2 regions of the Streptomyces sp. NPDC017529 genome follow, and region 2 is predicted to be linked to the other one. Evidence: riboswitches for the same ligand, from Rfam matches in the RefSeq annotation. Region 2 holds a riboswitch; the other holds the start of a gene.
The links. Region 2 has a riboswitch for cyclic di-AMP ahead of ACH4K4_RS29265 (M23 family metallopeptidase). Riboswitches for the same ligand answer to the same signal wherever they lie in the genome.

Region 1 (7,711 bases), on a different contig from region 2:
CGCCGCGGACCACGCTCCTGGGCAACGTGGACACCGGCTGCGTCAACCTCCCGGGCAAGGTCAACGCCGACAGCTGGCTGTCCGTGGACGTACGCCAGATGGTGATCGACAACTTCCGGGCCGCGGACAAGGCGGACTCCTGGGCGGTGGCCGGCTACTCGGCCGGCGCGCACTGCGCGACGAAGCTGGCGCTGGCCCACCCGGACCGCTACCGCGCCGGCGTCGGCCTCTCCGGCTTCAACGACCCGGCCATCGAGCCTGCCTCGCTCGCGGGCCAGGACCCCAAGCTGCGCGTCGAGAGCAACCCGGTCAACATCCTGAAGACCGCCAACAAGGCGGGCAAGCCGCCACGTACCGCGCTCTTCATCTCCGGGGCCGCCGGGGACGGGTTCGAGGCCGGGCTCAACCTCAAGCAGCTCTCCAAGAAGCCGACGACGGTCAGGGTGAAGCTGATCCCGCCGGGCGCGGGCGGCCACGGCACGGCCGTGTGGAAGAACCAGATCCCCGAGGTCTTCCGGTGGCTGAGCGGCGTGGTCAAGCCCTGACGGCGGGCGGCGCCCGACCGCTTCAGGGCCTCGGGGGCGAGGGGATGCGGGCGGCCGTGAGCGGGGCGTGGTACTGCCAGCCCAGTGAACGGTAGAGGGGGCGCCCTTCGGGGCTGGCCACCAGGATGCCGTGGACGGCGCCCAGCCGGACGGCGTGGGCCGTGAGGGCGCGCATCAGGAGGCTGCCCAGGCCGCGGCGGCGGTGCGCCCGCGCGGTGTTGATCTTGTCGTAGACCGCCGAGGGGGGCGCGGAGGCGTGGGTGAGCGCGGCCCGGCCCCACGCGGCCGGCTCGCCGGTGGCCGCGTCCAGGACGCGGCAGTCGATGATGCCGGTGCCGTCCTTGTCGGCCGTCTCGACCGTGTAGCCGGGCGGCGGCGCCACCGGACCGGCGGACGCCGGCAGGGCGGCCGACATCAGGAACTGGGGCTCGACGAACTCCCAGGCCGGGGGCAGGAGCGGCGCGATCTCCGCGCGCGGGGCGCAGACCTTGATCCACAGGTTGGGGACGGTGATCGAGGCGGCGAGGTCCCGCAGGAGACCGCGGTCCGCGACGGGGAGGACATAGCGGCCCGCGTGCTCCGGGAGGCCGATGTCGATGCGGAAGCCGCCGGGGACGGCGAGGGGGGCCGCGGTGCCGCGGCAGCGGGTCCAGCCGTGCACCCAGGTCCGGACGAGGTCCTGGTGGGCGGCGGGGAGGGGAGTGGAGTGCGAACCGGCCGTGTCTATAGGGGGGTTGTCTATAGGGAGGCTCATGCGGCCGATCTTACGGCGGGCCGCTGTACGGGTGGATGGGTCCGGCGGCGGCCCGTAACAGGGGGAGCGGGCCGCCGCCTTTCCTCTCGGCGGGGGCGGCCGACGACCGCCGGGGCGGAATCCGGCGGCGGTGGGGAGTCGGCCGCCTGATTGAGGACGCTAAACCTCGGCGACCCCGAAAGGGGAACGGTTGCCGGGCATTGCCCGCTTTCGGTGTTCCGGTGAGCGCGGATGACCGCGGCGGGATGCGTTCGGGAGGTGTCGGGTACGGGCTCCGACCGATGCGCCGGAAGAGGCGTACCTGAGTGCGGAGCGGTGATATGGGAGGGCTACGATCCACCACTATGGACGTAGTAACCAAGGTCTTCGTGGGCCTGCACATCATCGGCATCGCGTCGCTGCTCGGCGGCTTCCTGACCCAGATGAAGCCGATGAGCGCGGGCACCGCCCGCTTCACGCCGGCCATGCTGCACGGCGCGCTGACGATGCTGGTGACCGGCGTCGCCCTGGTCGGCCTCAACCAGGCCCAGGACCACTCGCTCGACAACGTCAAGCTGGGCGTCAAGCTCGCCGTACTCGTGGTGATCCTGGGCCTGGTCTACGTGAAGCGCGACGAGGAGAAGGTGGACAAGCCCTTCTTCCTGGCGGTGGGGCTGCTGACGGTGGTCAACATCTTCATCGCGCTGCTGTGGACGTGACCGGTTCCGGCAGATCCTGACCGGCCGCGGGGCAGTCACGCCCCGCGGCCGTGTGGGGTGTACGGGTTACGCGGGCCGTACGCTCCCGTAGATCGGCATGTAGTAGATCGACTCCACCCGCACGCTCGCGCCGGGCTTCGGGGCGTGGATCATCTTGCCGTCGCCGATGTACATACCGACATGGCTGATGTCGTTGTAGAAGAACACCAGGTCACCGGGCTTGAGGTCCTTGGTCGCCACCCGGTCGCCCGCCTTCACCTGATCCCAGGTGGTACGCGGCAGGGACACGCCCGCCGCCTTCCAGGCCGCCTGCGTCAGGCCGGAGCAGTCGTAGGAGTTCGGGCCGGTCGCGCCCCACACGTACGGCTTGCCCATCTGGGCGCGCGCGAACGCGAGGGCCTTGGCGGCCTTGCCGGAGTACGAACCGTCGTCGGTCCGGCCGCCGCCGGAGCCGCCGTCCGGTGTCCCGGAGCCGGTGCCCTGGCCCGGGCCGTCGTGCCGCTCGCGGTCCGCGCGTTCCCTGCGCTCCTTCTCGGCCTGCTTGCGCGCCAGCTCCTCGGCCTTGCGCTTGGCCTCGGCCTCCTTCTTGCGCTCCAGCTCCGCCAGCCGCGCCTTCTCCTGGGCGGTCAGCCGCGACAGCAGCTGCCGGGCCTCGGCCAGCTTGTCCTGGACGTCCTTCTTGGACTCCTTCAGGGACGTCTGCGTCTCGGTGAGCCGCTCCAGGCTCCGGGACGCCTCGGCGCGCTGCCGCCCGGCCGCGGCCTGCTGCTCCTGGTAGTCGGCGACGGCCTGCTGCTGCCTGCCGGTCAGTCGGTCCATGAGGTGGCTGCGGTCGGCGAACTGCTGCGGATTCTGCGCGAGGAGCAGCTGCGCGGTCGGGCTCAGACCGCCGGTGCGGTACTGGGCCGAGGCGTAGACGCCCAGCTCGCGCCGGGCGTCGTTCATCTTCTGGGTGCGCCGGGCGGACTCGTCCAGCAGCCGGTCGACGGTGCCGCGCTGCCGGTCGGCCCGCTCCTTGGCGCCGTTGTACTTCTGTGTCGCCACTTCGGCCTGGCGGTACAGGTCGTCGACCTTCTGCTTGACCTCTTCGACGGTCGGTGCGGGCTGCCGTGGCGCCGCCTCGGCGCTCTGCGAGAGCAGGGTGACGGAGGCGAGGGCGGCGGTGGTGAGCCCGGCGGCCGTACGGCGGCTTCCGGGCGAGGCGAGTATGCGGGGACGCGGCTTGCGGTGTGACACCAAGGCCGGCGACTCCTTCCGTGGACCGCCTACCGGGTTAGCTGTCAGGTTCGGGCGTACGGAAGGGTGCCCTACGGGCCGTACGGCCGCGGGAGAGGTCCTGGGGTGGTGCCCCGGGTGGTGCTCCGAGGCGCCTCTCGTCGTCGCCGTACCGGCCCGATTCACCTCGGTGGTACGTGTGGGTCCCCGGCTCCGGGTGCCTCGCGGCAGGGCCGGACTCGGCGGGGGCGGCCCGTGCGGACGCTGTCGACCGCGGGGACGCGGGCTGCCCGAGCGAGCACGGTAGCCAACCCGTGTGGCTCCTGTGAAGGCTGATGTTCGATATGCCCGAAACCTTTTCGTTATCTGGTCGAGTCCGGGACGTGTCTTGGGCCACTTCTGTCCGTACGGGGCCGTGGTTGCGGTGCGGTCCCGTACGGGGGCGTGCTAGCTCACACGGCCGGTTTTCCCGGTACGGGCCGGGCTGTCAGTGCGGCGGCCTAGACTCGGTGGGCGATGAGCAGCCTCTTTGACGACAGCTTCCTGGCGGACCTCGAACCCACGGGTGAGGGGCCCCCGCCGCCTCCCGAGGACGAGGACGGTCCGGCACAGGAGGAGATCCCGGCCGACCTGTTCGGCGGGCGCTTCGACGTGCCCGGCGGCCTCCCGCACGCCGTCGGCCCGGGCCGCGACCCGTACTACCGCGACGGCGCCCCCCGCCCCGCAGTGGATCCCGCCGCCCTCCTGGAGGGGCTCAACGACCAGCAGAAGGCCGCCGTGGTGCACACCGGCGGCCCGCTGCTCATCGTCGCCGGCGCCGGCTCCGGCAAGACCCGCGTCCTGACGCACCGCATCGCGCACCTGCTCGGCGCGCGCGGTGTGCACCCGGGCGAGATCCTCGCGATCACCTTCACCAACAAGGCCGCGGGCGAGATGAAGGAGCGCGTCGAGGAGCTGGTGGGCCCCCGGGCGAATGCCATGTGGGTCTCCACCTTCCACAGCGCGTGCGTGCGCATCCTGCGCCGCGAGTCCAAGAAGCTGGGCTTCACCTCGTCCTTCTCGATCTACGACGCGGCCGACTCCAAGCGCCTGATGGCCCTGGTCTGCCGCGACCTGGACCTCGATCCCAAGCGGTTCCCGCCCAAGTCCTTCAGCGCCAAGGTCTCCAACCTCAAGAACGAGCTCATCGACGAGGAGACCTTCGCGGACCAGGCGGCTGACGGGTTTGAGAAGTCCGTCGCCGAGGCGTACCGGATGTACCAGGCCCGGCTGCGCGAGGCCAACGCCCTGGACTTCGACGACATCATCATGACCACCGTCAACCTGCTCCAGGCGTTCCCCGATGTCGCCGACCACTACCGCCGCCGCTTCCGGCATGTCCTCGTGGACGAGTACCAGGACACCAACCACGCCCAGTACACCCTGGTGCGGGAGCTGGTGGGACCGGCCGAGACCGCCGGCGAGCTGTGCGTGGTCGGTGACGCGGACCAGTCGATCTACGCGTTCCGCGGCGCCACGATCCGTAACATCCTCCAGTTCGAGGAGGACTACCCGGACGCCACGACGATCATGCTGGAGCAGAACTACCGCTCCTCCCAGACGATCCTCAGCGCCGCCAACGCCGTCATCGAGCGCAACGAGAACCGCCGCCCCAAGAACCTGTGGACGGACGCCGGCGAAGGCCCCCGCATCACCGGGTACGTCGCCGACACCGAGCACGACGAGGCGCAGTTCGTCGCCGACGAGATCGACCGGCTGACCGACGCGGGCGACGCCAAGGCGGGCGACGTCGCGGTCTTCTACCGCACCAACGCCCAGTCCCGCGTCTTCGAAGAGATCTTCATCCGCGTCGGCCTGCCCTACAAGGTCGTCGGCGGCGTGCGCTTCTACGAGCGCAAGGAGGTCCGCGACGTCCTCGCGTACCTGCGCGTCCTCGCCAACCCGGAGGACACCGTCCCGCTGCGCCGCATTCTGAACGTGCCCAAGCGCGGCATCGGCGACCGCGCCGAAGCCATGATCGACGCGCTGTCCGCCCGCGAGAAGATCACCTTCCCGCAGGCGCTGCGCCGCGTCGACGAGGCGTACGGCATGGCCGCGCGCTCCGCCAACGCCGTCAAGCGCTTCAACACGCTCATGGAAGAGCTGCGCACCATCGTCGAATCCGGCGCGGGCCCCGCCACCGTCCTGGAAGCGGTCCTGGAGCGCACGGGCTATCTGGCCGAGCTCCAGGCATCCACCGACCCGCAGGACGAGACCCGCATCGAGAACCTCCAGGAACTGGCCGCCGTCGCCCTGGAATTCGAGCAGGACCGCGGCGAAGAGAACCCGGGCACCCTCGCCGACTTCCTGGAGCAGGTCGCGCTGGTCGCCGACTCCGACCAGATCCCGGACGAGGACGAGGAAGGCTCCGGCGTCATCACGCTCATGACGCTGCACACCGCCAAGGGCCTGGAATTCCCCACCGTCTTCCTGACGGGCATGGAGGACGGCGTCTTCCCGCACATGCGCGCGCTCGGCCAGACCAAGGAGCTGGAGGAGGAGCGGCGCCTGGCGTACGTGGGCATCACGCGCGCCCGCGAGCGGCTCTTCGTGACCCGCTCGACGATGCGCAGCGCCTGGGGCCAGCCGTCCTACAACCCGCCGTCGCGCTTCCTGGAGGAGATCCCGGAGCAGTACGTCGACTGGCGGCGCACGGGCCCCGCGACGCCCTCCGCCTCCATGGGCGCGCTGACGGGCACGGGTGGCGGCGGCTTCGGCTCGGGGCTGTCCTCGTCGCGTACGAAGGCCGGGCCGAGCGGCTTCGCGACCCGGCGCGCCAAGGACCGCGAGGTGGTCTCGCTGGCGGTCGGCGACCGCGTCACGCACGACAGCTTCGGGCTGGGCTCGGTCGTCGCGGTCAAGGGCAGCGGCGACAACGCGGAGGCGACGATCGACTTCGGCGGCGAGAAGCCGAAGCGGCTGCTGCTGCGTTACGCGCCGGTGGAGAAGCTCTGACGGAGCGCCGCTGAACCGAAACCGTCCGGCGCCCTGGGGGCGCCGGACGGATTGGCCGTCTGCTGGGCCGGTCAGTTCGGGTTCAGGCCGTGGCTGCGCAGCCACGGCAGCGGGTCGACCGCCGAGCCGCCGCCGGGCCGCACCTCGAAGTGCAGGTGGGGGCCCGTGGAGTTGCCGGAGCTGCCCGAGTAGGCGATCTGGTCGCCGGCCTTGACCTGGCCCGACCGGATCTTGGTGCTGCTCAGGTGGCAGTACCAGGTCTCGGTGCCGTCGGGGGCGGTCACGATCGCCATGTTCCCGTAGGCCGGGTTCCGCTGGGTGCGGACGGTGCCGTCCGTGGCGGCCATGACGGGCGTGCCGTAGCCGACCGGGAAGTCGATGCCGGTGTGCACGGACATCCAGTTGACGCCCGCCTGCCCGTACAGGGCGCTCAGCCCGTGCTGCGCGACCGGCAGCGCGAACTTGGGGCGCATGGCCTCCTTGCGCGCCGCTTCGTCGGCCTTGCGCTTCTTCTCCGCGGCCTGCCGGGCCTTGAGGTCGATGCGCTCCTGCGTACGGCTGGCCCGGTCGGCGAAGTCGTCGGCGCCGGCGCTGAGGCTGGCGAGCTGGGTGTCCAGCTTGTTGTTGGCCGCGGCCTGCTGTACGGCTCCGGAATCCCCGGCGGCCTGGGTCGTCGTAGCGTCCTTGGCGCCGTTCTCGGCGCCGCTGGTGACGGAGGCGGCGGCCACCGCGCAGACGCCCATGGCGGCGACGGAGGGCACCGCGACGGTCAGCAGCGCGGAGCGCTTGGCCGTACGGCGGCGGCCGCGGCCGGAGGAGCCGCTGCCCTGGGACGCGCGGCGCGAACGGGAGGCGCGCGGGCCGGGTCCCGCGTCCGCGGCGGAGCCGGCTGCGGGGGTGGCGTCGGCGGCGTCGGGGGAGATGCCGTCGAAATCGGCGGTGATCGCCGGCGTGGTCTGGGTGAGGGCCTCGGCGATGAAACGGTTGTCCACCGCGTCAGCGTTCGAGGGCGCCTCGAATGCCCCGTACGGGGACTCGTACTGATCGTTCGGGGGCGCGTACCCGTACTGGTCCGGGGCGGCCCAAGTCATGGTTTCCCACTGGTCGGTGGCGCCCGGATCGTACGCATAGTCACCGGTCTGCGGGGGGCCCGCCTGCGCCGGGATGCCGGCGATCAGGTCGCTGTCCACGGCCTCCCAGACCGCGGTGGCCTCGTAGCCGTTGGCGCCGCTCGGGCCGTCGGTCCCGCTCGGGCCGTCGGCCCCGTAGGCGCCGGTGTCGTACGCCGTGTGGGAGTACGGGTCGTAGGCCGTCTCCGGCTGTGCGCCCGAAGCGTGCGCGCCGGAGTTGAACGTTCCGGTGGCGTAGGTGTCCGCGGGGTGGGTACCCGCGTCGTAGCCGCCGGTGTCGTACGCGCCGGTCGGATACGCGGCCGTGGCGTAGGCATCGGTGCCGTACGGGGCGGTGTCGTACGCGGTCGCGCCGTACGCCGCGCCGTCGTGCGC
Region 2 (7,711 bases):
CGCCATCAGCGGGTGGTGGCCGCGGTCGCTTCGGACAGGGCCTGGGCGAAGGCGAGGGTCTGCCGCACGGTGTCCGGGCCGTCGCCGGCCTCGCTGACGCGCAGCGACAGGTCGTCGGCGGTCGAGGAGCCCGTGTAGCCGTGGTCCGCCTCGCAGTTGGGGTCGCCGCAGGTGGCGGGCTCCAGGTCCAGCCGGGCGACGGCGCCCCAGCCGATGGTCAGGACGACCTCGCGCGGCAGCCGGCCCGGGGTGTACGACTCGGGGTTGGCCACCACCCGGCTGAGCACGACGGAGGAGATCCGGCCCAGCTTCACGGACTCGGTGGAGGTCGTCGCGTACGGCGAGGGGGACGTGTCGTCGGCGGACTGCTCGTCGGTGTGGCTGACGATGAAACGGGTGCCCGTCAGGACCAGGACCGTGACGTGGCGGCGGACCTCGTTGGCGTCGAAGGTCGTCTCCTGGTGGACCAAGTACGACACCACCGGCTCGCCGCCGACCGCGGCCTGCACCGCCTCGGCCACCAGGGCCGGGTAATAGCCGCTGCGCTCGATCGCCGCGCGCAGCCCTTGGGTCGTCGTACCGGTCTTAGCCATGCGGCCCATCTTACGGGGCGCACCGGCCGGGAGGTCTCAGTAGGCGGGCAGTCGGCGGGGGCCGAGGTCGGTGGTGGCCGGCGGGCGGGCCAGGCGGACCGTGGCGTCCAGGACGGCGAGGCCGTGCGGGGCCACGACGACCGGCTCCAGGTCGACGCCGACGACCTCGGGGTGGTCGTCGACCAGCCGGGACACCCGCAGCAGCAGGTCCTCCAGGGCGGCCGTGTCCACCGGCTGGCTGCCGCGCCAGCCGAACAGCAGCGGGGCGGTGCGGATGGACCGCACCTGCTCGGCGACGTCACGGTCGGTGGCGGGGATGAGGCGGTGCGCGGTGTCGCCGAGGAGCTGCGAGGGGGCGCCGGCCAGGCCGAAGGACAGTACGGCGCCGGCGGCCGGGTCGATGGCGGCGCGGATGACCGTGTCGACGCCGCGCGGCACCATCGGCTGGACGACCGGGCGCAGCTCCGCCGGCTTGCCGAGGAAGTCGGTCAGCTCGGCGTAGGCGCGGCGCAGCTCCGGCTCGCCGGGCAGGTCGAGGCGGACACCGCCGAGGTCGGGGCGGTGCCGCAGGTGCGGCGCCGTGGTCTTCAGGGCGACCGGGTAGCCCAGGCGCGCCGCGGCGCGTACGGCGGTGTCCGGGTCGGGGGCGGCGAGGGCGGGGCGGACGGGGATGCCGTAGCGGTCCAGGAGGGCGTGGGCGTCGTCGGGGGGCAGCGGGACGGAGCGGGTGACGTCGGCGTGCCGGGCGAGCTCGTCGAGCAGCCGGTCGATGTCGGCGCCGGCGGCGGCCTCCTGGATGTCCTCGTACTCGGGCACCCGGCCGGGGTCGGCGGCATCCCGGCGCCATTTGGCGTACCACGCGGCCTGGGCGAGCGACCGGACGGCGCGCTCGGCGGCGGGGTAGACCGGTATCAGGGGAACGGGCGGGGTGCCGGGGGGCGTGCTGCCGCCGGGCGTGTCGGAGGGGGCCGTCGCGGGGCTCCGCGGAGCTTCGGCGGCGTCGCCGGGAGCCGTACGGCCCTCCGGGGCACGGGCGGCCGGCGGCGGGGCCGCCAGCGCGTCGGCGAGGGCGTCCATGGCCAGGTGCACGACGGTGACCGGCTTCGCGGGGGCCGCGGCCGAGGCGGCTTCGCGCAGCGCCGCGGCGAGGTCGGCGCCCTCGCCGGGGGAGGCCACGCCCTCCTCCCCCACCCACGGGATGGCCGTGACGACGACGGCGTCGCAGAGCCCGTTGGCCAGGGCCGCGGACAGGGCCGTACGGAAGTCCTCCGGGGTGGCCGCGGCGGCCAGGACGTGGGGCCGCAGCGGCCGCAGCCCTTCGGTGAGGCAGGCGTCGTACGTCAGCAGGGCGAGGGCCTCGGAGTTGCCGAGGATGGCGACGCGCGGCCCGTGGGGCAGCGGCTGGGAGGCGAGCAGCAGCCCGGCGTCGACCATCTCCGTGACCGTGTCGACGCGGATCACGCCGGCCTGGCGCATCAGCGCCGAGACCGTGCTGTCGGGGATGCGGACGGTGGGGACGGTGTGGCCGAGGGACGCGGTGCCGGTGTGGCGGGCGCCCTTGGCGACGACGACGGGCTTGACGGCGGCCGTGCGGCGGGCCAGGCGCATGAACTTGCGCGGGTCGCCGATCGACTCCAGGTAGAGGATCGCGACGTCGGTGGCGGGGTCGTCGTACCAGTACTGGAGCAGGTCGTTGCCGGAGAGGTCGGCGCGGTTGCCGGCCGACAGGAAGGTGGAGATGCCGGCGATCGAGCCGTCGCCGGGACCGCGCCGGTGCAGGCCGCTGAGCAGCGCGATGCCGATCGCCCCCGACTGTGTGAACAGGCCGATGCGCCCGGCGCCGGGCAGCTGCGGGGCGAGCGAGGCGTTCAGGCGGGCGGCGGGCGCGGTGTTGATCAGCCCGAACGCGTTCGGGCCGATGAGGCGCATGCCGTACGAGCGGGCCTGCCGCAGCAGGGCGCGCTGCCGCTCGCGGCCCTCGGTGCCGGACTCGGCGTACCCGGAGGAGAGGACCACCAGGCCGCGGACGCCGTGCTCGCCGCAGTCGCGGACCACGTCGGGCACCTGGGCTGCGGGAACGGCGACCACGGCGAGGTCGACGGGCTCGGGGATCTCGGACACCGAGCGGTGGCCGGGCACGCCCTCGGGGGCGAGGGGGGCGCCGCCCTCGGGGAAGGCGTGGTTGACCGCGTAGACGCGGCCCGCGAAGCCGGAGCCGAGGAGGTTGCGCAGGACGGAGCGGCCGACGCCGCCGGGGGCGCGGCCGGTGCCGACGACGGCCACCGAGGCGGGCGCGAGCAGGCGCTGCACGGAGCGGGCCTCGGCGCGCTGCTCGCGGCCGCGCATCACCGCCATGGACTGCTCGGTGGGCTCCAGGTCGAACTCCAGGCGCACCACGCCGTCTTCGAAGGTGCGCTGCTGGGTGTACCCGGCGTCCGTGAAGACCTTGATCATTTTGGAGTTGGCGGGCAGCACCTCGGCGGCGAACCGGCGGATGCCGCGCTCGCGGGCGACCGCGGCGATGTGCTCCAGCAGCGCGGAGGCCACGCCGCGGCCCTGGTGGGCGTCCTGTACCAGGAAGGCGACCTCGGCCTGGTCGGCGCCGGACTCCTTGGCGGGGCGGCCGCGCTCGTCGATGCGGTCGTAGCGGACGGTGGCGATGAACTCGCCGCCCACGGTGGCCGCCAGGCCGACCCGGTCGACGTAGTCGTGGTGGGTGAAGCGGTGCACGTCGCGGTCGGACAGGCGCGGGTAGGGCGCGAAGAAACGGTAGTACTTCGACTCGTCCGACACCTGTTCGTAGAACGAGACCAGGCGCTGCGCGTCGTCGGGGGTGATGGGGCGGATGCGCGCGGTGCCGCCGTCGCGCAGCACGACATCGGCTTCCCAGTGGGCCGGGTAGACGCTGTCCGACGGGCTCTGCATGGGGGACAGCGTACGACCCGCCACCGACAACCGGCTCGGCATGCGTGGCCGTACGGGCCGGGGCAGGCTGGGACGGGCCGGGGGCCCGGGTGGCGGTCCCGGATGGCGGGTCCCGGATGGCGGACGGTCCGGCCGCGCGCCCGTGACCTGCCGGTAGCGTGCCGACGGCCTGCGGAAAGCACCGCCGCGGCCTGCCGGAGCACTCCCGGCAGCATGAGACACTGGTCTAGACAACCTCAACGACTTGAAGGGCAACACCATGGCTGAGCGCCGCGTCAATGTCGGTTGGGCCGAGGGTCTGCACGCCCGCCCCGCCTCGATCTTCGTCCGTGCGGCCACCGCCGCCGGGGTTCCCGTGACGATCGCCAAGGCCGACGGCAACCCGGTCAACGCGGCCTCCATGCTGGCCGTGCTGGGCCTGGGCGCCCAGGGCGGCGAGGAGATCGTGCTGGCCTCCGACGCCGAGGGCGCCGACGCCGCGCTCGACCGCCTCGCCAAGCTGGTCGCCGAGGGCCTTGAGGAGCTCCCGGAGACCGTCTGAACCCCTTCGCGGGTCACAGCGCGCGCGACCCCGCCGCGGTAGCCGGTTTTCCGGCGCCGGGCGGGGTCGTTTTCCTTGCGCGCACGACTGCCCGCCGAGCCTTTACGGCACGGCGAATACGAAATCGCGGAATCGGCCGAAGAATCCGTAACGCGGCGACCGACCCGCATTCCGGCCCATAGGCAACCGGTCCACAGGTGTCCGACCCCTGCGCATTTTCCGGTAAAACCCTGTATCGCTTGTATACGGCGGCCTTGTTAATTCCCGGCGCGCAACGTGTTTACGGACTGTTTCGGTTCCCTCACGGCCGGCGCGGCGGTCGGCCGGCGCAGCCGGTACGCCGGGCGCGAGCGCTCGATGTGCGCCGCCATCAGGGCGCGCGCCCGCTCCGCGTCGCCGCGGGCCACCGCGTCCAGCACCGCCCCGTGCTCTTCCCACGACCGGTCCTCGCGCACCGGGGGCTCGACCGCGTACATCCAGTCGATCTTGCGTCGCAGCTGGGTGAGCAGCGCCGCCATGCTGGCGCTGCCCGACGCCTGGGCGAGCGTCTCGTGGAACCAGCCGTCCAGTTGACGCAGCTCGGCGCGCTGCCCCTGCCGGACGCGCTCACGGCCCAGCCGTACCACCCCGCGCAGCACCTTGAGGTGCGCGGTGGTGCGGCGGGCGGCGGCGCGGGCGGCGCCCAGCGGCTCCAGCAGGCCGCGGATGTCCAGCAGGTCGGCCGCCTCCCGCTCGGTGGGTGTGGCCACGCAGGCGCCGGCGTGGTGCCTGATGGTGACGAAGCCCTCGGACTCCAGCGTCCGCAGCGCCTCGCGTACGGGAACGCGGGAGACCCCGTAACGGCCGGCGAGCAGTTCCTCGATCAGCCGGCTGCCCGGCGGCAGAACGCCGCTCACGATGTCTTCGCGGATCGCCGTGCACACCGCATGCGCGGAAATATGGCCTCGCATCGTCCGTGCCTCCGCCGTAATCCCCTGGAATCGTCCGCACCTGCCGTCGGCCGACGGCATTTCCGCGACTCTATTCGACGGGCAGGCTTTATCCGGCGGCCTCGGCGAATTCATGGATATTTTTTGGCCAGGAACGCGGAAGGCGAGGCGACCAGGGCAGGCCCGGATACACCGGTGCCCCGGCCGCGGCGGCCGGGGCACCAAGCGGAGGGAGCGGGCGCGCGTCAGACGTTGACGCCGTGCGAGCGCAGGTAGGCGACCGGGTCGATGTCCGAGCCGTACTCCGCCGAGGTGCGGGCCTCGAAGTGCAGGTGCGCGCCGGTGGTGTTGCCGGTGTTGCCCGACAGGGCGATCTGCTGGCCCGGGGTGACGGTCTGGCCGACCGAGACGTTGATCGACGACAGGTGGCCGTACTGGGTGTAGGTGCCGTCGTTCATCTTGATGACGACGTTGTTCCCGTACGCGCCGCCCCAGCCGGCCTCGACGACGGTGCCCGAGCCCACGGCGTGCACGGAGGTGCCGGAGGAGGCGTGGAAGTCGATGCCGGTGTGGCTGCCGGAGGACCACAGGCCGCTGGACGCCTTGTAGCTGGTGGAGACGTAGGAGCTGTCGAGGGGCGCGACGTACGTCAGCAGGCGCTTGCGCTCCGCCTCGCGGGCGGCGCGCTCCTGGGCCTCGCGCTCCTTCTTCGCCTCGGCGTCGGCCTTGCGCTTGGCCTCCGCGGCCTGCTGCCGGGCTTCGGCCTCGGCCTTGGCCTGCGCGGCGGCGGCGTCGGCGGCCTCCTGCTGCGCGTCGGCCTGCGCCTCGATCTGCTCGGCCAGCTCGTCACCGAGGACGACGGCCTGGTGGAAGCCGGTGTCGTGGGCGTTCGCGTCGTCCGGGTTGCCGGCCGCGAGGGCCGGGGAGGCGACGGAGGCGATGACGCCGGACGCGGCGAGCGTGGCTATGCCGGCGAGGTTACGGGTCGTCCGCGCGCTGCGGCTCGGACCACGGTGCTTCCCGGTGGCACGGGTGAACGCCATGGGCTGGCTGTGTCCTTTCCTTCCCTCTCGCCTACCGGGTTAGCTGACGGGTTCGGAGCAGGAAGGTCTCCTACGGGCACCTCCGGGAAGGCGTCCGATTCACCCCAAGGGACATGGGTCCCCGGCTCCCCTGGCTCGCGCCGTACGGGGACTCGGCGATGACTGCCCGTGCCGCGGTTGCGGCGTCGGTCTGGCGGACAGTCGGATCGACGCTAAACGGGGCAACTTTCAATCGGCAAACAGAACTGATGTTTTGTGCCGTACGTCACACGGCCATCAGGCAACCGCTCCCAGCAATTGGGACATAAAGAAGATCCAGTGGCACGCGCGCACCACTGGATCTTCTCGTGGCAGGCCGTCAGCCCGCCGGAGTCACGACCCGTCAGCCGCCGACGACCGTCACCTCGCCGATGCCGAGCGCCTTGACCGGCTCCGCGATCTCGGAGGCGTCACCCACCAGAACCGTCACCAGCCGGTCCGCCGGGAAGGCGCTGACAACCGCCGCGGTCGCCTCGACCGTGCCGGTCTGCGCCAGCCGCGCGTACAGCTGCGCCTGGAAGTCGTCCGGGAGCTGCTGCTCCACCTGGTCGGCGAGGGTGCCCGCGACGGCGGCGGCGGTCTCGTACTTCAGCGGCGCCACGCCGACGAGGTTCTGCACGGCGACGTCACGCTCGGCGTCCGTCAGGCCCCCGTCGGCGAGGGTGCGCAGCACCTTCCACAGGTCCTCCAGCGCCGGTCCTGTGGAGGCGGTGTCCACCGAGCCGCTGATGGCGAGCATCGCGGCGCCGTCGCCCGCCGCCGAGGAGCGCAGCACCTGGCCGAAGGAGCGCACCCCGTAGGTGTAGCCCTTCTCCTCGCGCAGCACCCGGTCCAGGCGGGAGGTGAGGGTGCCGCCCAGGCAGTACGTGCCGACCACCTGGGCGGGCCAGGCGCGGTCGTGCCGGTCCGGGCCGATGCGGCCGATCAGCAGCTGGGTCTGCACGGCGCCGGGGCGGTCGACGATCACGACGCGGCCGGTGTCGTCGGCGGTGATCGGGCTGGCCTTCACCGGTTCCGCGGGCGACCCCGTCCAGGAGCCGAGGGTGTCGGCGAGGGCCGCCTCCAGGTCCACGCCGGTGAGGTCGCCGACGACGACGGCCGTGGCCGTCGCGGGGCGCACATGGGCCTCGTAGAAGGCACGGACGGCCGCCGCGTCGATACGGGAGACGGTCTCCTCGGTGCCCTGGCGCGGCCGGGACATCCGGGAGTCGGCCGGGAACAGCTCCTTGGACAGCGCCATCGCGGCGCGCCGGGCCGGGTTGGCCAGCTCGTGCGGGATCTCGTCGAGGCGGTTGCGCACCAGGCGCTCGACCTCGCCGTCGGGGAAGGCCGGGGCCCGCAGGGCGTCGGCGAGCAGGCCGAGCGCCTTCTCCAGCCGGGAGGCCGGCACCTCCAAGGAGACGCGCACGCCGGGGTGGTCGGCGTGCGCGTCGAGCGTGGCGCCGCAGCGCTCCAGCTCGGCCGCGAACTCCTCGGCGTCGTGCTTGTCGGTGCCCTCGGACAGGGCACGCGCCATGATCGTGGCGACGCCGTCCAGGCCGGCCGGCTCGGCCTCCAGGGGCGCGACGATGTCGATCTCGACCGCGACGACCTGCTGGCCGGGGCGGTGGCTGCGCAGCACCGTCAGCCCGTTGGGCAGCT

Region 1: linked by a shared signal. The riboswitch ahead of ACH4K4_RS10690 (NlpC/P60 family protein) and the one ahead of ACH4K4_RS29265 (M23 family metallopeptidase) in region 2 are both predicted to bind cyclic di-AMP.

The regions. Positions count from the first base shown of each region.
Region 1 is NZ_JBIRJY010000004.1:4,755-12,465, forward strand. It holds gene ACH4K4_RS10675 (alpha/beta hydrolase) at 1-545, shown strand, start outside; gene ACH4K4_RS10680 (GNAT family N-acetyltransferase) at 568-1,299, opposite strand; gene ACH4K4_RS10685 (hypothetical protein) at 1,644-1,997, shown strand; gene ACH4K4_RS10690 (NlpC/P60 family protein) at 2,064-3,236, opposite strand; cyclic di-AMP (ydaO/yuaA leader) riboswitch at 3,244-3,467, opposite strand; gene pcrA (DNA helicase PcrA) at 3,729-6,206, shown strand; gene ACH4K4_RS10700 (peptidoglycan DD-metalloendopeptidase family protein) at 6,278-7,711, opposite strand, start outside.
Region 2 is NZ_JBIRJY010000014.1:120,672-128,382, reverse strand. It holds gene ACH4K4_RS29290 (alkaline phosphatase family protein) at 1-6, opposite strand, end outside; gene ACH4K4_RS29285 (DUF5998 family protein) at 6-593, opposite strand; gene ACH4K4_RS29280 (GNAT family N-acetyltransferase) at 630-3,518, opposite strand; gene ACH4K4_RS29275 (HPr family phosphocarrier protein) at 3,778-4,059, shown strand; gene ACH4K4_RS29270 (GntR family transcriptional regulator) at 4,317-5,009, opposite strand; gene ACH4K4_RS29265 (M23 family metallopeptidase) at 5,234-6,031, opposite strand; cyclic di-AMP (ydaO/yuaA leader) riboswitch at 6,045-6,199, opposite strand; gene ACH4K4_RS29260 (M16 family metallopeptidase) at 6,414-7,711, opposite strand, start outside.